2 regions of the Bacillus paramobilis genome follow, and region 1 is predicted to be linked to the other one. Evidence: a T-box and tRNA genes for the amino acid it is inferred to sense, from the RefSeq annotation. Region 1 holds a T-box; the other holds one or more tRNA genes.
The links. The T-box of region 1 lies ahead of ileS2 (isoleucine--tRNA ligase). A T-box ahead of a tRNA ligase gene usually reads a tRNA of that ligase, here a tRNA-Ile.
Positions count from the first base shown of each region.

Region 1 (6,966 bases):
AAATCCCCCAGGCAGCTCCTCTATTTCGATGTGATGTTATGTATAATACATTATCGATAATCGGAATGCTCGTACCCAATTCCATGTTCTTTACAATTAGCCATTTCGATATTTGATCGATGGCAATGACAAATAACGCTATTACATAATATATCATTTTCATTTCCCCCACAAAGACAGTGTACCTCAAAATTTTAGCATAGCTGCAACCTTTTCACAATGAACCTTTATAGAAGAATAAAATAAATTAAAAAAAGGTAATATAATATCGTTGTGCGCATTCATACATTTACTTTTTCATAGAAAAATTCATGAATGGTACGGGCAGTCGGCATCGTCTTCATTTGTTTTACCGAAATTACTCTCCCTGTCTCTTCACAAATACCATACATATCTATTTCCATTTTAAATAATGCGCGTTCTACATCTTTTAAGTCCTCTTTTATATCATGTAATAGGAGTTTTTTCTTTATCTCTTCCTTAATTTCATATCCAAGCTCTTCGCTAAACTCTGTATCATATTTGTGCATGACCTCTTTAGCTAGCCTCTCTTGTAACTCTTTTCGCATCAATTGCAATTCTTCTTTGATTTCCATATACATTTCATTCACGTGTACATTCCTCCCAGCTGCAATGTACGATTAGTGTGTCCGAAATTTCTATGCTTACCTCACACACATTTTTCCTTCATAGGAAAGAGAGTGAAAGTCATTTCAATATATCTTCAATAAAAAAACTGACTGCACTTAGGCACAGTCAGTTTTTTATTACTTTACATAGTTTTCTTTAACAACTGTTGCACAACGCTCACATAATGTTTCATGTTCAGCATCTTTACCAATTGTTTCTGAAACTACCCAACAACGTTCACATGTTTCACCAGTTGCTTGAGCAACAACAACCGCTGTATGCTCATACTTCGGCGCATCTGCTGGTGCTTCTTCCATCATGCCACCAAGTTTATACTCAGAGACGATGAATAATTGCTTTAAGTCTTCGCTAATAGACTCTAACATAGCTTTCATTTCTGCAGTTGGATATAACGTAATGCTTGCATTTAATGACTTACCGATTACTTTTTCATTACGAGCTACTTCTAACGCTTTTAATACGTCATCACGTAATGTCATAAATGCATCCCATTTTGTTTTTAATTCTTCCGCACCATCTAATTGTACAGCTTCTGGCATATCAGTTAATTGTACACTTTCTTCTGTTACACCTGGAACATATGGCCATACTTCATCGGCCGTATGCGGTAAGATTGGTGTTACAAGTTTCGTCAACGCAACAAGAACATCATATAATACAGTTTGAATTGCACGACGATCTTCATGGTTTGCACCTTCAATGTATAAAATGTCTTTTGCAAAGTCTAAGTAGAATGAACTTAAATCAATTGTACAGAAGTTATGAATTGCATGATATACAGCAGCGAAGTCGTATGTTTCATATGCTTCTTTTACTTTTGTAATTAAGTCATTTAATTTCACTAGCATGTAACGATCTACTTCACGAAGTTCAGCTACAGCTACTGTATTTTCACTTGGCTTAAAGTCATCTAAGTTTCCTAATAAGAAACGGAATGTGTTACGGATTTTACGATACACTTCTGCTACTTGTTTTAAAATATCATCTGAAATACGTACATCAGATTGATAGTCAACAGAAGATACCCATAAGCGTAAAATGTCTCCGCCTAATTGATCCATAATTTTCTTCGGTACGACGATGTTTCCAATCGACTTACTCATTTTACGTCCTTCACCATCTAATACGAAACCATGGCTTAGTACGCCTTTATATGGAGCTTTACCTGTTACAGCAACTGCTGTTGATAATGAAGAGTTAAACCAACCACGATACTGGTCAGATCCTTCTAAATATAAATCAGCTGGACGTTGTAAGTCATCGCGCTCTTCTAATACCGCTTGGTGAGAAGAACCTGAATCAAACCATACATCCATGATGTCTGTTTCTTTACGGAATTCACCATTCGGGCTACCTGTATGTGTAAATCCTTCTGGTAATAGATCTTTCGCTTCACGCTCGAACCATACGTTAGAACCGTGCTCACGGAATAAATCTGCTACATGGTTAATTGTTTCATCTGTAATAATTGGATCGCCATTTTCTGCATAGAATACAGGGATTGGCACACCCCATGCACGCTGACGAGAAATACACCAGTCACCACGGTCACGAACCATATTATGAAGACGAGTTTCTCCCCATGCCGGTACCCATTTTGTTTCCGCAACAGCTTCTAATAATTCTTTACGGAACGCTTCAATAGATGCAAACCACTGTGCTGTCGCACGGAAAATAATTGGTTTTTTCGTTCTCCAATCATGTGGGTATGAATGCGTAATGAATGTTAGTTTCAGTAACGCGCCTACTTCTTCTAATTTCTCTGTAATTGGCTTGTTAGCTTTATCATAGAATAAACCTTCAAATCCAGGTGCTTCATTTGTTAATACACCTTTATCATCAACTGGACAAAGTACTTCTAATCCATACTTTTTACCAACAACGAAGTCATCTTCCCCGTGTCCTGGTGCTGTATGAACACAACCTGTACCTGCATCTGTTGTTACGTGATCTCCTAGCATAACTAATGAATCACGATCGTAGAATGGATGTTTTGCAACTGTATACTCAAGTTCGCTACCTTTTACCGTTTTCACAACTTCAGTATTTTCCCACTCTAACGTTTTTGCAACTGTCTCAAATAGTTCAGAAGCAATAATATATTTCTCATTATTTACTTTTACAATAGCGTATTCAAGTTCTGGGTGAACAGAAATACCTAAGTTTGCAGGTAACGTCCAAGGTGTTGTTGTCCAGATAATGAATTTCTCATCACCTTCTAATACGTTCTTTCCGTCTTTTACAGGGAATGCTACGTAAATAGATGCTGATTTTTTATCTTGATATTCAATTTCAGCTTCTGCTAAAGCTGATTCACTCGTTGGAGACCAGTAAACTGGTTTTTGCCCTTTATAGATATAACCTTTTTTCGCCATATCACCAAACACTTTAATTTGTTGCGCTTCATAAGCTGGCTCTAAAGTAATGTATGGGTTATCCCAATCAGCACGTACACCTAAACGCTTAAATTGTTCACGTTGACGTTCTACTTGCTCATATGCATACTCTGCACATAACTTACGGAACTCCGCAACTGTCATTTCTTTACGCTTTACACCTTTATTTGTTAAAGCTTGCTCAATTGGTAAACCGTGTGTATCCCAACCTGGTACATATGGTGCACAGTAACCAGTCATTGATTTATAACGAACAATAAAGTCTTTTAACACTTTATTTAACGCATGTCCCATATGAATGTCACCATTCGCATATGGAGGTCCATCATGCAATACAAATAAAGGACGACCTTTCGTATGTTCTTGTACCTTTTCATAAATATTCATTTCAGCCCACTGTTCTTGCATTGCAGGCTCACGTTTTGGTAAATTCCCACGCATTGGGAACTCTGTTTTTGGCATTAGTAATGTATTTTTGTACTCCATGCTCAATTCCTCCTTACATGTATAAAAGAAACACTTAAAAAACGGAATAAAAAAGAGACCTTCTCATCCCAAAAAGGGACGAGAAAGTCTCCCGCGGTACCACCCTAGTAGATCCTATACATAGGTATACAATCCTCTTTATATTCTTAACGCGAATATACGCCTACGCTTACTCTATTTGTTCAGCGCGGAACTCCAGGGTGATATTCCCATTATCTCCTTATCCTGAGCTTACACCATCCTCAGTTCGCTATATAAGGTATGAAAAAGGTACTTATCCCTATCTTCGTTTTTCTTAATAAATATGTTGTTTAAAATTATATGTAATAATGAGAAAAACGTCAAGCTTACACTGTTTCTTCTTTTTTCAACAGTTCATCTACTTCGTCTTCTAACTCAATTAGTTTATCCCAATCATCGTTGTTTAACATTTCAAGCTGTGTTTCTAGTAACATACGGAAACGAGTGCGGAATACTTTCGCTTGTTTCTTTAGCTCTTCAATATCAAAAGCAACTTTTCTTGATTTTACTAACGCTTCGTTAATAATACGGTCTGCATTCTTTTCAGCTTCACGTACGATTAATTTTGCTTCTTTTTGCGCATTACGTTTTACTTCTTCCGCTGCTTCTTGTGCAACAACGATCGATTTGTTTAACGTATCTTCAATATTAGAGAAATGATCTAACTTTCCTTCTAATTGCGCGACTTTTTCTTCTAAAGCTTTTTTCTCACGAATGACTAATTCATAATCTTTGATAATTTGATCAAGAAACTCATTTACTTGATCTTCATCATAGCCACGGAATCCGCGACCAAATTCTTTGTTATGAATATCTAATGGTGTTAACGGCACAACGCCACCTCCAAGTAATTATCTAAATTTCCTCTTTCAATTATATCTTTTCTTCGACAAAATAGGAGGATTTCCTTCTAAAAAACCAATCATTTTAGTATACCATACAAAATTCTCCATTTGTCGCGCTTTGTTCTACCTTCTACAGAAAACAATTTACTTCGCCCATATCCTCTCACTGAAAAAACATCCCCTGGATAACATTCATAAGAAGTTTGCTCCACTGTTTTCCAATTCACTTTTACTAAACCATTTTTTATGAAAGGTTGTACTTTTTGTCTGGATATATGTAACATTTCAGCTAACATAACATCTAAACGAAGTGAAGAAACCGTTCCAGATTTCTCTCCCCACGTTTCTTGCATCTGTAGAATTTTTTCTCCTTGCACTGGCGATAAGGAAACTTTCGCTTTCCCTATAGTTTGTAAGTTCATCTCAATATAAGATACAACTTCTTTTGCGACTACAATTTGGGCACGATCTTCTTGAAGCAAAATATCACCACACTTTTCTCTCGTTAAACCGAGAGACATAAATGTACCTAATATTTGCCTATGTTCTAGCGTATAAAACTTGGAAGGATAGTCAATTTCCAATACTTCTACTTGAAATTCTTCTTCATTTACTACTAGATAGTCCGGATAAATGAGTGCTCTTTTGCGCTCTGCATGAGGCGTTGCACCATCAAACTGTACAGAAACATCCCCTTGACCTATCACCATAGTGACAATTTGTTGTTGTCTTGGATCAAGGAAGTCTGTTAACTTCACTTGATGGTACTCCGCTACTCGCTTCCACTCTAACACCTTATCCACAAAGACCTCTTCATCGGGTCTGAAATGTTCATAGATGCTCATGTATTTAACCTCTTACTATAAGAAATAGCCGAATATACTTACTAAACCCTTCGTAGCAAGCTTTAATGTAAAAATCGCAACGAGTGGAGAGATATCAATCATACCAAGCGGCGGGATAAATCTGCGAAATGGTTCTAAATACGGTTCACAAATACGCGCAAGAATATCTCCAAAAGTCGATTCCTTCGCACCTGGGAACCATGATAGGAGAATGTAAATAATAAGTGCCCACGAGTAAATCTCGATAGCAGTAATTAAAACGTTTAAAACTGTTATCATGGCGTATTACCACCTCTTTATATTTGTGTCTTCTTCTTCACCGAATAACTCTGAAATTGCACCAACAATATCTACATTTTCAGGCGTACACATAAATGTTTTCGGTCCTATTTTTTGAATGTCCCCGCCTATAGCGTATACAGTACCACTTAAAAAGTCAACGATACGTACAGCTTGATCAGTAGACATTCGTTGTAAATTAATCACAACAGCTCGTCTACCTTTTAAATGGTCCGCAATCCCTTGCGCTTCTGAATACGTGCGTGGTTCTAATAAAACAACTTTTGAAGATTGCTTTGCGGTTTCAATGCTCACAACATTTTGTTTCGGTTGCGCTTTTGGAAACGTAACATCTTGTTGTTCAGGCGGATCTTGCTGCTTCTTCATGTCTGTTTGCTCCTTTTCATAACTATATTGAGCTGCTTCTTTTTCTTCCGGTGTATCAAAAAAGAAGTATTTTACTTTTGACCAACTCATAATAAGATTCTCCTTCCTTTTACGCTTTTCCTACTAAAATCGTCCCCAAACGAATATATGTAGCACCTTCTTCAATTGCAATCGTGTAATCATTAGACATTCCCATTGATAACTCTCTACATGGCGCATGCAATAATTCTAGCTCCTGCACCTCTGTTTGTAGCTTACGTAACTCCTTAAAACAGCGTCTGATTTCTTCCTCTTCTTCTGTAAACGGAGCCATTGTCATTAGTCCAACCACTTCAACCTTATCCAGTTCTTGCAAACTTTGAATAAAAGAAATCGTTTCTTCTATCGCCAATCCTTGCTTTGATTCTTCAGATGATGTTTTCACTTGAATAAAACATTTCACTTTCTTATCAGCACGTTTTTGAATTTCTTTTGCAAGTGAAAGACGATCTAACGAATGTAAATAATCAATTTCATTAATGATTTCTTTTACTTTTCTCGTTTGTAATGATCCAATAAAATGCCAATTCACTTTTGAACCGAAATGTTCGTACTTCTGTAAGAAACCTTCATTTCTATTTTCACCTAAATCGATAATTCCAGCTTCAATTACTTCGTTTGTCTTTTCAATTCCTACCGTTTTTGTAACTGCAACGAGTTTAATATCTTGCAACGAACGTCCCGCTCGTGCGCAAGATTGTTTAATTGCTTCGTTTACAGTTGTTAAATTTTTTTGTACTGTCACTTGCTTTCTTCCTCCTTAAAACCTATGAAACTCAACATTCTCCCTGTCTTACCTTGATCACGACGATGAGAGAAAAATAGTTGCTCTTCACAGCTTGTACAAAGAGATGACATTACAATATTCTCTTCTTTTATGCCTGCTTGTACACATAATATACGATTAATTTCTTTTAAATTAATTGCGTACTGCCCATCAGAAATTTTTTTATAAGGGACAGAACCGTTTACTACTTGCTCTGCTGCTGTTAACACTCTATCATCAACAACGTAACA
Region 1 covers NZ_CP151108.1:1,507,822-1,514,787, reverse strand. Annotated here, with positions in the region: gene lspA (lipoprotein signal peptidase LspA) at 1-157, opposite strand, end outside; gene AABL52_RS08020 (molecular chaperone DnaK) at 282-611, opposite strand; gene ileS2 (isoleucine--tRNA ligase) at 768-3,533, opposite strand; T-box leader at 3,605-3,829, opposite strand; gene divIVA (septum site-determining protein DivIVA) at 3,881-4,387, opposite strand; gene AABL52_RS08005 (RNA-binding protein) at 4,477-5,244, opposite strand; gene AABL52_RS08000 (YggT family protein) at 5,260-5,523, opposite strand; gene AABL52_RS07995 (cell division protein SepF) at 5,530-6,000, opposite strand; gene AABL52_RS07990 (YggS family pyridoxal phosphate-dependent enzyme) at 6,020-6,694, opposite strand; gene pgeF (peptidoglycan editing factor PgeF) at 6,691-6,966, opposite strand, start outside.

Region 2 (6,966 bases), 1.5 Mb from region 1:
TGCTCCGGTAGCTGAACCTTGTAATGAATGTCCTTCTTGTTTGGGGATTACACAAGGATCCATTTCAGATGTATTAGAAATTGATGCGGCTTCAAATAACGGTGTAGATGAAATTCGAGATATTAGAGATAAAGTAAAATATGCTCCAAGTGCTGTAGAATATAAAGTATACATTATTGATGAAGTCCACATGCTTTCCATGGGTGCCTTCAATGCGCTTTTAAAAACGTTAGAAGAGCCGCCAGGACATGTCATCTTTATTTTAGCGACAACAGAACCGCATAAGATTCCGCCTACAATCATTTCACGTTGCCAGCGTTTTGAATTTCGAAAAATATCAGTAAATGATATTGTTGAGAGATTATCGACGGTTGTGACGAATGAAGGTACGCAAGTAGAAGATGAGGCGTTACAAATTGTTGCACGTGCCGCTGAAGGTGGTATGCGTGATGCGCTGAGTCTTATTGATCAGGCGATATCTTATAGTGATGAGACAGTTACGACAGAAGATGTATTAGCTGTAACAGGTTCGGTTTCTCAACAATACTTAGGTAACTTAGTAGAATGTATACGTGAAAATGATGTATCAAGAGCATTACGTATCATAGATGAGATGATGGGGAAAGGGAAAGATCCAGTTCGCTTTATGGAGGATTTCATTTACTATTATCGCGATATGCTTTTATATCAAACTTCACCACAACTGGAACATATGTTGGAACGAGTAATGGTAGATGAGCAATTCCGGATGTTAAGTGAAGAGATGCAACCGGAAGTAATCTATGAAATCATTCATACTCTTAGTAAGGGACAACAGGAAATGAAGTGGACAAATCATCCGCGAATTTTCTTGGAAGTTGTTATGGTACAACTGTGTCAACAGTTTATGATGCAAGCGAACGGTGCAGATCGTTTACAAGCGATTATGAACAGGATGCAGCAATTGGAGAAAGAGTTAGAAGAGGTCAAAAAGAATGGTGTGCCTGCTGGTGTGCAGCAGGAAGTCAGAGAGACACGTGCAACACCAAAGCCAGTGCGAACAGGGAGTATGAAGATTCCTGTCGGGCGTGTAAATGAAGTGTTAAAGCAAGCGAAGCGTCAGGATTTAGAACAATTAAAAGCTGTGTGGGGTGAGTTGTTAGGAAGACTCAAAGCATACAACAAAGTAGCGTTTGCTGTTTTATTAGAAAATAGTGAACCAGTAGCAGCTTCAGATGATACTTACGTTTTAGCGTTTCAATATGAGATTCACTGTAAAATGGCAAGCGAGAATCGAGAAGCCATGGATACAGTGGAACAAGCTTTATTTGAATTGCTAAGTAAAAGATTAAATATGATTGCCATTCCAAAAAGTGAATGGGGTAAAATCCGTGAAGATTTTTTACAGCGTGAAGGTGGGAATGCTGAAGAAAGCCCAGAGAAAAAAGAAGATCCTCTTATAGAAGAGGCAGTAAAATTAGTAGGACAAGAACTGATTGAAATAAAAGAGTAATAATAATTAGGAGGAATTAATTATGATGCGTGGCGGAATGGGAAATATGAATAACATGATGAAACAAATGCAAAAGATGCAAAAAGATATGGCGAAAGCGCAAGAAGAACTTGGCGAAAAAACAGTTGAAGGTACAGCTGGTGGCGGTATGATCACAGTTATTGCAAATGGTCATAAGCAAATTCTTGAAGTGAAAGTTAAAGAAGAAGTTGTAGATCCAGAAGATATCGAAATGTTACAGGACTTAGTGTTAGCTGCAACAAATGATGCACTTAAAAAAGCTGATGAACTTTCAAATTCTACAATGGGTAAATTTACAAAAGGCTTAAACTTACCGGGTGGAATGTTCTAGGAGGATATTGATATATGCATTATCCAGAACCAATATCAAAACTAATTGATAGTTTTATGAAATTGCCAGGAATCGGACCGAAAACAGCGGTTCGATTGGCATTTTTCGTATTAGATATGAAAGAAGATGATGTGTTAGGTTTTGCAAAAGCACTTGTAAATGCGAAGCGAGATTTAGCATATTGTTCTGTATGCGGACATATTACTGACCGCGATCCTTGTTATATTTGTAATGATTCACATCGAGATCAATCGGTTGTTTGTGTTGTGCAGGAACCGAAAGATGTAATCGCAATGGAAAAGATGAAAGAGTATCAAGGTGTATATCATGTGTTACGTGGTGCGATTTCTCCAATGGAGGGAATTGGACCAGAAGACATTAATATCCCACAACTTTTAAAGCGACTGCATGATGAAACGGTACAAGAAGTGATATTGGCAACAAACCCTAATATTGAAGGGGAAGCTACAGCGATGTATATATCCCGCCTCTTAAAGCCGACAGGTATTAAAGTAACTCGTATTGCACATGGTCTGCCAGTGGGTGGAGATTTAGAATATGCAGATGAAGTGACACTGTCGAAAGCGTTAGAAGGTCGTAGAGAAGTATAAGAGGAGAAACAAAAATGTTCTTTCAAAAAAAGGGTAAATTGCGCAAAGAGTATGATGATAAACTAATTGTACTATTAGAAAAGGTGAAGAATGAATGGTTACGTCAGAAGAGAATGGTTGAACAAAGTGTGGAACCATCTCAAGATGTGATTTGTTCTTTGAAAATAGCAGAGGCAAAATATTTCTTCTTGTTAAAAGAAGCAAAACGTCGCCCTGTAAAAATGGAACAATGGTAAAAGGTTCTGCTGAAAAAGCAGAACCTTTTATTTTATTCGTTAAACATTTAGTGGTTATTTCGTTTGGAAAGAACGAATAGTGGTTTTTATGAAGGAAGTGTTGTCGAATAAAGGTGAACGAGATAAAACGACTGGAGTTATATGATACATGTTCTTTTTTATCGTCTTGTCCCATACAAATGAGTGTGTATAGGTCATTCATAAGGAGGGAGAAAATGAATTCTACAATTGTTATTGTTTGTATTCTTACTCTAGTTTTTATTTTTCTTGTTTTTGGTGTTTCTTCAAAGCCATTACGTTTTATAGGAAAAGCGCTTTTTCATGTTACTTTGGGAATAGCATTACTCTTTATCGTAAATGTTATAGGAACATATTTTGATTTTCATATTCCAATTAACTTGGGTACAGCAGCAATCACAAGTTTATTAGGTCTACCCGGTGTTGCTGCATTAGTGGTTATTAAGCTTTATATCATGCCAAGATAAAATTATTTTGGCATTTTTTTAAAAAGTGTTGACGAACAAATGATTAATATGATAAATTAATAAGCGTCGTCAGGAACGAAAGAAAAAAGTTGTTGACAGATTTAACGCAAAATGTTAAATTATAAAAGTCGCTGAAACGCGATGTTGAACTTTGAAAACTAAACGAAACAAACAACGTGAAACGTCAATTTTTATTTTTAGATGCTAGACAAACTAACTTTATTGGAGAGTTTGATCCTGGCTCAGGATGAACGCTGGCGGCGTGCCTAATACATGCAAGTCGAGCGAATGGATTGAGAGCTTGCTCTCAAGAAGTTAGCGGCGGACGGGTGAGTAACACGTGGGTAACCTGCCCATAAGACTGGGATAACTCCGGGAAACCGGGGCTAATACCGGATAACATTTTGAACTGCATGGTTCGAAATTGAAAGGCGGCTTCGGCTGTCACTTATGGATGGACCCGCGTCGCATTAGCTAGTTGGTGAGGTAACGGCTCACCAAGGCAACGATGCGTAGCCGACCTGAGAGGGTGATCGGCCACACTGGGACTGAGACACGGCCCAGACTCCTACGGGAGGCAGCAGTAGGGAATCTTCCGCAATGGACGAAAGTCTGACGGAGCAACGCCGCGTGAGTGATGAAGGCTTTCGGGTCGTAAAACTCTGTTGTTAGGGAAGAACAAGTGCTAGTTGAATAAGCTGGCACCTTGACGGTACCTAACCAGAAAGCCACGGCTAACTACGTGCCAGCAGCCGCGGTAATACGTAGGTGGCAAGCGTTATCCGGAATTATTGGGCGTAAAGCGCGCGCAGGTGGTTTCTTAAGTCTGATGTGAAAGCCCACGGCTCAACCGTGGAGGGTCATTGGAAACTGGGAGACTTGAGTGCAGAAGAGGAAAGTGGAATTCCATGTGTAGCGGTGAAATGCGTAGAGATATGGAGGAACACCAGTGGCGAAGGCGACTTTCTGGTCTGTAACTGACACTGAGGCGCGAAAGCGTGGGGAGCAAACAGGATTAGATACCCTGGTAGTCCACGCCGTAAACGATGAGTGCTAAGTGTTAGAGGGTTTCCGCCCTTTAGTGCTGAAGTTAACGCATTAAGCACTCCGCCTGGGGAGTACGGCCGCAAGGCTGAAACTCAAAGGAATTGACGGGGGCCCGCACAAGCGGTGGAGCATGTGGTTTAATTCGAAGCAACGCGAAGAACCTTACCAGGTCTTGACATCCTCTGAAAACCCTAGAGATAGGGCTTCTCCTTCGGGAGCAGAGTGACAGGTGGTGCATGGTTGTCGTCAGCTCGTGTCGTGAGATGTTGGGTTAAGTCCCGCAACGAGCGCAACCCTTGATCTTAGTTGCCATCATTAAGTTGGGCACTCTAAGGTGACTGCCGGTGACAAACCGGAGGAAGGTGGGGATGACGTCAAATCATCATGCCCCTTATGACCTGGGCTACACACGTGCTACAATGGACGGTACAAAGAGCTGCAAGACCGCGAGGTGGAGCTAATCTCATAAAACCGTTCTCAGTTCGGATTGTAGGCTGCAACTCGCCTACATGAAGCTGGAATCGCTAGTAATCGCGGATCAGCATGCCGCGGTGAATACGTTCCCGGGCCTTGTACACACCGCCCGTCACACCACGAGAGTTTGTAACACCCGAAGTCGGTGGGGTAACCTTTTTGGAGCCAGCCGCCTAAGGTGGGACAGATGATTGGGGTGAAGTCGTAACAAGGTAGCCGTATCGGAAGGTGCGGCTGGATCACCTCCTTTCTATGGAGAATTGATGAACACTGTTCATCAATATAAGTTTCCGTGTTTCGTTTTCGTTTAGTTTTGAGAGTTCAATTAAGTATTGACTCTTAAATGAGGATATGATATAAATAAATCCTGCAATTTGTATGGGCCTATAGCTCAGCTGGTTAGAGCGCACGCCTGATAAGCGTGAGGTCGATGGTTCGAGTCCATTTAGGCCCACCATACAACTTTTGGGGCCTTAGCTCAGCTGGGAGAGCGCCTGCCTTGCACGCAGGAGGTCAGCGGTTCGATCCCGCTAGGCTCCACCAAAAAGCTATTTTAAATAGCAAATGGTATGTTCTTTGAAAACTAGATAACAGTGTAGCTCATATTTTTTAATTTTTAGTTTGGTTAAGTTAGAAAGGGCGCACGGTGGATGCCTTGACACTAGGAGTCGATGAAGGACGGGACTAACGCCGATATGCTTCGGGGAGCTGTAAGTAAGCTTTGATCCGAAGATTTCCGAATGGGGAAACCCACCATACGTAATGGTATGGTATCCTTACCTGAATACATAGGGTAAGGAAGACAGACCCAGGGAACTGAAACATCTAAGTACCTGGAGGAAGAGAAAGCAAATGCGATTTCCTGAGTAGCGGCGAGCGAAACGGAACATAGCCCAAACCAAGAGGCTTGCCTCTTGGGGTTGTAGGACATTCTATACGGAGTTACAAAGGAACGAGGTAGACGAAGCGACCTGGAAAGGTCCGTCGTAGAGGGTAACAACCCCGTAGTCGAAACTTCGTTCTCTCTTGAATGTATCCTGAGTACGGCGGAACACGTGAAATTCCGTCGGAATCTGGGAGGACCATCTCCCAAGGCTAAATACTCCCTAGTGATCGATAGTGAACCAGTACCGTGAGGGAAAGGTGAAAAGCACCCCGGAAGGGGAGTGAAAGAGATCCTGAAACCGTGTGCCTACAAATAGTCAGAGCCCGTTAATGGGTGATGGCGTGCCTTTTGTAGAATGAACCGGCGAGTTACGATCCCGTGCGAGGTTAAGCTGAAGAGGCGGAGCCGCAGCGAAAGCGAGTCTGAATAGGGCGTTTAGTACGTGGTCGTAGACCCGAAACCAGGTGATCTACCCATGTCCAGGGTGAAGTTCAGGTAACACTGAATGGAGGCCCGAACCCACGCACGTTGAAAAGTGCGGGGATGAGGTGTGGGTAGCGGAGAAATTCCAATCGAACCTGGAGATAGCTGGTTCTCCCCGAAATAGCTTTAGGGCTAGCCTTAAGTGTAAGAGTCTTGGAGGTAGAGCACTGATTGAACTAGGGGTCCTCATCGGATTACCGAATTCAGTCAAACTCCGAATGCCAATGACTTATCCTTAGGAGTCAGACTGCGAGTGATAAGATCCGTAGTCAAGAGGGAAACAGCCCAGATCGCCAGCTAAGGTCCCAAAGTGTGTATTAAGTGGAAAAGGATGTGGAGTTGCTTAGACAACTAGGATGTTGGCTTAGAAGCAGCCACCATTTAAAGAGTGCGTAATAGCTCACTAGTCGAGTGACTCTGCGCCGAAAATGTACCGGGGCTAAATACACCACCGAAGCTGCGAATTGATACCAATGGTATCAGTGGTAGGGGAGCGTTCTAAGTGCAGTGAAGTCAGACCGGAAGGACTGGTGGAGCGCTTAGAAGTGAGAATGCCGGTATGAGTAGCGAAAGACGGGTGAGAATCCCGTCCACCGAATGCCTAAGGTTTCCTGAGGAAGGCTCGTCCGCTCAGGGTTAGTCAGGACCTAAGCCGAGGCCGACAGGCGTAGGCGATGGACAACAGGTTGATATTCCTGTACCACCTCTTTATCGTTTGAGCAATGGAGGGACGCAGAAGGATAGAAGAAGCGTGCGATTGGTTGTGCACGTCCAAGCAGTTAGGCTGATAAGTAGGCAAATCCGCTTATCGTGAAGGCTGAGCTGTGATGGGGAAGCTCCTTATGGAGCGAAGTCTTTGATTCCCCGCTGCCAAGAAAAGCTTCTAGCGAGATAAAAGGT
Region 2 covers NZ_CP151108.1:5,255,611-5,262,576, reverse strand. Annotated here, with positions in the region: gene dnaX (DNA polymerase III subunit gamma/tau) at 1-1,492, shown strand, start outside; gene AABL52_RS26955 (YbaB/EbfC family nucleoid-associated protein) at 1,518-1,844, shown strand; gene recR (recombination protein RecR) at 1,859-2,455, shown strand; gene AABL52_RS26945 (YaaL family protein) at 2,470-2,691, shown strand; gene AABL52_RS26940 (pro-sigmaK processing inhibitor BofA family protein) at 2,907-3,176, shown strand; rRNA gene AABL52_RS26935 (16S ribosomal RNA) at 3,396-4,947, shown strand; tRNA gene AABL52_RS26930 (tRNA-Ile) at 5,078-5,154, shown strand; tRNA gene AABL52_RS26925 (tRNA-Ala) at 5,165-5,240, shown strand; rRNA gene AABL52_RS26920 (23S ribosomal RNA) at 5,321-6,966, shown strand, end outside.
Region 2: it encodes a tRNA-Ile, which carries the amino acid that the T-box ahead of ileS2 (isoleucine--tRNA ligase) is inferred to sense. The anticodon was not compared.